Linked DNA regions of Dongshaea marina. The main gene of each other region encodes a partner of the protein of the gene in region 2 in a complex. Links are inferred from orthologs where the notes say so. Each region holds a gene or a part of one and is shown on either strand. Other genes may lie near its edges.

Evidence for each region. The genes of interacting proteins can lie anywhere in the genome.
Region 1: the proteins of xseA (region 2) and DB847_RS17535 are in contact, whole or in part, in a cryo-EM structure (PDB 8TXR), measured with the Escherichia coli proteins. The link is inferred for Dongshaea marina from one-to-one orthologs.

Annotation. Positions count from the first base shown.
Region 1 is NZ_CP028897.1:3,748,162-3,751,307, reverse strand. Bases 208-3,068 are described here. They hold DB847_RS17535 (exodeoxyribonuclease VII small subunit), read right to left. Parts: upstream 1,825-3,068; coding sequence 1,591-1,824; downstream 208-1,590. Other genes in these bases: DB847_RS17525 (flagellar motor protein MotB), read left to right, coding at 2,825-3,068; pomA (flagellar motor protein PomA), read left to right, coding at 2,054-2,815; ispA ((2E,6E)-farnesyl diphosphate synthase), read right to left, coding at 698-1,588; dxs (1-deoxy-D-xylulose-5-phosphate synthase), read right to left, coding at 208-683. Outside these bases: more of dxs, read right to left, coding at 1-207; more of DB847_RS17525, read left to right, coding at 3,069-3,146. UniProt on the Escherichia coli protein: Bidirectionally degrades single-stranded DNA into large acid-insoluble oligonucleotides, which are then degraded further into small acid-soluble oligonucleotides.
Region 2 is NZ_CP028897.1:3,204,605-3,207,766, forward strand. What follows is about bases 1-2,877. They hold xseA (exodeoxyribonuclease VII large subunit), read left to right. Parts: upstream 1-695; coding sequence 696-2,060; downstream 2,061-2,877. Other genes in these bases: guaB (IMP dehydrogenase), read right to left, coding at 1-582; DB847_RS15085 (excinuclease), read left to right, coding at 2,213-2,650; DB847_RS15090 (SRPBCC family protein), read left to right, coding at 2,848-2,877. Also shown: more of DB847_RS15090, read left to right, coding at 2,878-3,162. UniProt on the Escherichia coli protein: Bidirectionally degrades single-stranded DNA into large acid-insoluble oligonucleotides, which are then degraded further into small acid-soluble oligonucleotides.

The sequences.
Region 1 (3,146 bases), 540 kb from region 2 along the record:
CGCCGGGCCAGCTCACGAACCGATGGCATAGAGGAGAGAACCTTCTTACCGCCTTCGCGGATTGAGGAGTAAAAACGCCCGGACATCAGTTGTGACAGGTAGCGATTAAGGGCACCGACATTCTCGGAGATCGACATGTCGTTATCGTTGAGTACAACCAGCATATCCGGGTGCAGTCCACCGGCGTGATTGAGCGCCTCAAAGGCCATTCCGGCGGTCATGGCCCCATCACCAATCACGGCGGCCACCTTTCTGCCGGCTCCCTCTTTCTCTGCGGCGATCGCCATCCCAAGGGCTGCACCGATCGAGGTACTGGAGTGGCCGACGTTCAGGGTGTCGTAAGGGCTCTCTTCCCGCCAGGGAAAGGGGTGCAGTCCATCCAGCTGGCGGATCGTATGCATCTGCTGGCGGCGTCCGGTGAGGATCTTATGGGGGTAGGCCTGGTGCCCAACATCCCACACCAGACGATCGACCGGGGTGTTATATACATAGTGAAGAGCCACCGTGAGCTCCACGGCTCCAAGGCCTGATGCCAGGTGGCCACTACTGCGACTAACGGAGCGCAGCAGGAACTCCCTAAGCTCACTACAGAGCTCAGGCAGGGCATCTTTGGGAAGCTCTCGCAACTCTTCGGGAGTATTGGCAAGCGCCAGCAATGGGAAATCTGCAATATCAACTGTCATAAACAAACCAAATTCTAGCGGTTGCGCGAAACGATGAGATGGGCAAACGCCTCAAGGATCTCGGTATTGTAAGGTAGATTATCGAGAGACTGTAAGGCCTGGCGTTCAAGAGCGAGAGCCATGTCACGCGCCTTGTCGAGCCCGAGTAGCGCGGGGTAGGTGCTTTTATGCTGACGGACGTCGGATCCCTGGGGCTTTCCGAGGGTTTGGGTATCTGAGGTCAGGTCCAAAATGTCATCCTGCACCTGGAAAGCCAGGCCGATCCTTTGTGCATATTCGGCCAGGGCCTCCAGCTGTCCCGGATCATCGCATTGGGCGGTCTGCGCTCCCAGTAACACGGCACAGCGGATCAGAGCGCCCGTCTTATGACGATGAATGGTTTCAAGCTCATCCAGAGATAGCTGGTGATCCTCGGCTGCCAGATCCAGGGCCTGGCCACCACACATTCCCTGATAACCGGATGCCTGAGCCAGGGTCGAGATCAGAGTCACCTTAACCGCCGGGCTCAGCAACGTCGCGGGGGCATCGGCAATAATGGAGAACGCCAGGGTTTGCAGAGCATCACCGGCTAAAATCGCACTGGCTTCGTCGAACGCCTTGTGGACGGTGGGCTGGTTACGGCGCAAGTCATCATCGTCCATGGCGGGAAGGTCGTCATGGATCAGGGAGTAGGCGTGGATACACTCGATGGCTGCCGCGGCATAATCGAGCTCATCCGCAGTTGCGCCTAACATCTCCCCTGTCACATAGACCAATACCGGACGCAGCCGCTTGCCACCAAGCAGCAAACCATGCTCCATCGCTAGCAGCAAAACGGGAGCCAGTTTGGGTTGCCCCTGAAGCTGAGCGTGCAGGACACGATCAATACGCTCTTTGTAGTCACTGACTTTGCATTCCAGTTGCACGCTCATTCTCCGTTGCTGGTGAAGGGAACCAGTTGTCCCTGCTCGTTCAATAGCTGTACTTTTTGCTCGGCCTGATCCAGCTTTTGCTGACTTGAGCGAACCAAGCCGATTCCCCGCTCAAACAGCTTCAATGCATCTTCAAGTGCAATCTCACCTTTTTCCAGCTGCGACACAATCTGCTCAAGCTCCCCAAGAGAAGCTTCAAAGCTCATATTTTCTGGTTTTTTTGCTGCCATCGCTCGTTGTCCAGAGTTGCCTTGCCCACGAAAAGAGGGATTCTATCACTGTTTAGCGCACACAATGAAATTCGATGTTAGCGGGCCCGAAATATCCAAAGATGGACTAAACTTTCATCTACAAAGAGCCGCATGTTGATGTGGTTATTTCCTGACACATTGGCAATAAACTTGCTAGTGTTTATTTGAGGCCATTCGGCGCTCAAGCTCAGGGCAGAGGGGAGTAAATGTGGATCTCGCGACGCTATTAGGATTTGTTGGAGCGCTGGGGTTTGTGGTGATGGCGATGATGATGGGTGGCAGTATTGCCATCTACGTCGATATCCCCTCGGTTCTGATCGTGTTTGGCGGCTCCCTGTTTGTGGTTTTGATGAAATACAACATGGGCCAGTTTCTCGGCTCGGCCAAAATTGCGGCCAAGGCATTCATGTTTAAGCTGGATAAACCAGAGGATTTGATCGAGCGAGCGGTAGAGCTTGCCGATGCGGCCCGTAAGGGCGGCTTTTTGGCACTTGAAGAAGCTGAAGTCACAAATAATTTTATGCAAAAAGGGATCGATATGCTGGTGGATGGTCATGACGCCGAAGTGGTGCGCGCGACCATGCAAAAGGATATCGCCCTGACCTCTGAGCGTCATGATACCGGGGTGGGGATCTTTAAAAACCTCGGAGATGTGGCTCCGGCCATGGGGATGATTGGTACCCTGGTGGGGCTGGTAGCCATGCTCTCAAACATGGACGATCCCAAGGCGATCGGTCCGGCAATGGCGGTTGCCTTGTTAACCACCCTCTACGGGGCGATGCTCGCCAATATGCTGGCGCTACCCATTGCCGATAAACTGGGTCTTAGAATGAATGAGGAGAAACTCAACCGGACCTTGATCATGGATGCCATTTTGGGGATCCAGGATGGGCAGAACCCGCGGGTGATCGAAACCATGCTCAAGAACTATCTCAACGAATCCAAACGTAAGGTCGCCGAGACCGAGTAAGGATTAAGCATGTCTGACGAACAGGAAGAGTGTAAATGTCCGCCCCCGGGAGCCCCGGGATGGATGTCGACCTTTGCAGATCTGATGTCGCTGCTGATGTGCTTCTTTGTGCTGCTGCTTGCTTTCTCCGAGATGGATGTCCTCAAATTTAAGCAGATTGCTGGTTCCATGCGTAATGCCTTCGGGGTTCAGAGTGTGATTGAGGTAAAGGATATTCCCAAGGGGACCTCTGTGATTGCACAGGAATTTCGCCCGGGGCGCCCGGAGCCCACCCCGATCGATACCGTGATGCAGCAAACCATAGATATCACCGAAGCCACTCTTGATTTTC
Region 2 (3,162 bases):
CCCCTTGAGGCAGAACTGCTCATCAACCACCAGCACCTTCTCAATCCGGTGTTGCTGCATCAGGGCCTGCACCTCTTCGGGAGCGACACCTTCACGAACCGTCACCAGGGCATCCTTCGCGGTCATCACCTGTTCAACCAGCACAGAGGCATCGGTCACGAAACGCACATCACGGGCAGTGATGATCCCAACCAGCTCATTATCTTTGGAGACTACGGGGAATCCGGCAAAGCCTTTTTGCTCGGTGAGGGTGCGAATTTCAGCAATAGTCATCTTAGGAGAGACAGTGACCGGCTCAGCCACCATTCCACTCTCATATTTCTTGACCAGGCGAACCTGCTCAGCCTGAGCTTCAATCGACATATTTTTATGAATAAAACCGATTCCGCCTTCCTGGGCAAGGGCGATCGCCAGACGTGCCTCGGTGACCGTATCCATGGCCGCAGAGATCATCGGCAGATTCAGGGTAATATCAGCAGTTAATTGAGTGCGCAGATCGGCAGTATTGGGGAGAACCGTGGAGTGAGCAGGAACAAGCAAAACATCATCAAAGGTTAAAGCTTCTTTCGCAATTCGTAGCATCGCAATATCTCACATATAGTGTGGGGGGTGTAAAATATTGCCGACATATTGTAGGGTAACAGGCTTAATCGGTAAAGCATTCATTTTGATTTTTCGTCTTTTAGGAGTTTATCTTGCAGCCCACACCCCCATCCAATATCTATAGTGTGACTCGTTTGAATGCGCAGGTGCGCAACCTGCTTGAGCAACAGGTTGGGATGGTATGGCTGAATGCCGAGATCTCAAACCTGACAATTCCGGCCTCAGGTCACTGGTATTTTACCCTCAAGGACAGTCGGGCTCAGGTCAGGGCCGTGATGTTTCGTGGCAGCAACCGCAAGGTCAACTTTCGCCCGCAAAATGGCCAACAACTGCTGATGCGGGCCCGCCTCACTCTTTATGAACCAAGGGGAGACTACCAGCTGCAGGTCGAATCGATGCTCCCGGCCGGTGAGGGGGCACTGCAGCTTCAATTTGAAGAGCTCAAGGCTAAGCTGGCTGCCGAGGGGCTGTTTGCTCCCGAGCGTAAGCAGCCCCTTCCGGAGCATCCCAGACGGATCGGGGTGATCACCTCCCCCAGCGGCGCTGCGATCCGAGATATTCTAAGTGTGTTAGCTCGAAGAGATCCCTCTTTGGAGGTGACCATCTACCCTGCGGCGGTTCAGGGCAGCGATGCCCCTGCCCAGCTGCGTCAGGCGATTGAAGCTGCATCCCGCCACGGGCACTGCGATCTGCTGCTCTTAAGTCGCGGCGGAGGCTCACTCGAAGATCTGTTCTGTTTTAACGATGAAGGGCTCGCCCGTAGCATAGCATCCTGCCCGCTGCCCATCGTCAGCGCCGTCGGCCACGAAATCGACTTTACCATCAGCGACTTTGTGGCCGATCTCAGGGCTCCGACTCCCTCGGCTGCCGCCGAGCAGATCAGCAAGGATAGCCAGGAGCTCAGGGCGCGTCTTAGCACATTGACCGACCGCCTGCGCCACAGCAGCCAGCATCTGCTGCGGCATCAGCGCCAGAGCCTGGAGCTGCTCCAGGGCAAGCTCCAGGCGCGCCACCCCATCAACCGGCTCAAGCAGCAAAGCCAGAAGCTCGATGAGCTGAGCCTGCGACTGTCCCACCTGACGGAGCTAAGACTCCAAAATAGTCAGCACAGACTCACAAGCCTGGCCCACCGCCTGTTGCAAAAATCACCGGTACGAACTCTTGAAAAGTATCGCCAGCAGCTCAGCTATCTCGGTGAACGTCTTCCCCGGGCTTTGGAGCTACGCCTTGAGGAGAAAAAGCAGCGCTTGCTTACTCAGATAGAGCAGCTGCAGCTGGTGAGCCCACTGGCAACCCTGGGCCGGGGGTACGCTATCGCCTATGACTCAAGACAGCAGATTATCCGCTCTGTGGAGCAGGTATCCGCTGGGGATCCCCTGGATATCCAGCTTGCAGATGGAAGGTTAAACGCCCAGATCCGGAAAGTGCTCCCACATAAAGTGGAGCCCGCCAGATAGGACGGAGGTATAACTGCGCTTTGTGTTCAGGCTCACTTGATGGAAAATCCCTCATATTCCTGATCCTTGTCCATAGCATCAGGGTATCTTTTCGGATAAGCTCCCGGGCTTATCCTGTCCCATAAGCTCGCAACCCGGTGAGGTCAGATCCCATGAAAAAAATCATCAGCCTCTTTGCTTTAGTCGGCCTTTTAGCAGCAGGTCCGGTATTCGCAAGAAATGACATCAACAACTACTCAATTCATGAAGTGATGAGCCAGGCTCGTACAGCCAATATTTTAGGGGATCAGATCAAGTTCTATTTTGCTGATGAGTCCCACGCCCCCGTAGTCAAAGACTTTGGTCTCGCTTCAACCAATAAAAAAACCAACGCCTTTAACAAGAGTGATAAGGAAGCCTGTCAATGGGTGCTGCTATCGGCTCTGAAATCTCTGCGCGATCGCGCCATCGCCCAGGGAGGAAATGCCGTGGTTAATATTCGCTCTAACTACGAAAATCATCCCTTCACCAGCAGCAAAGAGTTCCAATGCGGCAACGGTTTTCTGATGGCCGGGGTAGCCCTTCAGGGAGAAGTGGTTAAGCTCAAATAATCACAGGGGCTGTCTGCTCCAAGGCAGCCCCGCTCTCAACGGTCCGTCTGCCGGCCTTCGAAACTTCCAACTCTTGGGGGAAATTCCCTTATAATCACAATCTTAGGTTCTGCTGACGCTTAAGATTTGCTTCTAAGCTTGAAACCTTAGCGGAGCCCAGTCAACGACTGCCACCTGGTGTTATAAGGATTCTCGCCATGAAATATTTTATTCTGATCATCTGTATTTTGCTGGTTATATGGCTGGCAAACTACCTCTACCGCCTGCTCAATACCCGCCCCGTGGCAGCGACGGTTGAAGGGGATCTGGATGCATCTGTAGATGCCATCTGGAAACTCATCACAGACTATAGCCAGCAAGCCAAGTGGCGCAGCGATCTCAGCAGTGTTGAGTCCCTTGGAAAACAGCAGTTTGTTGAGATCCCAAAACAGGGCAAGGCCTACAAGGTCAAGGTGCTGCAGGCAAAAACAGATGAGCTTCTTGAGCTTGGGATCTCGGGAGAGGCAATTGGA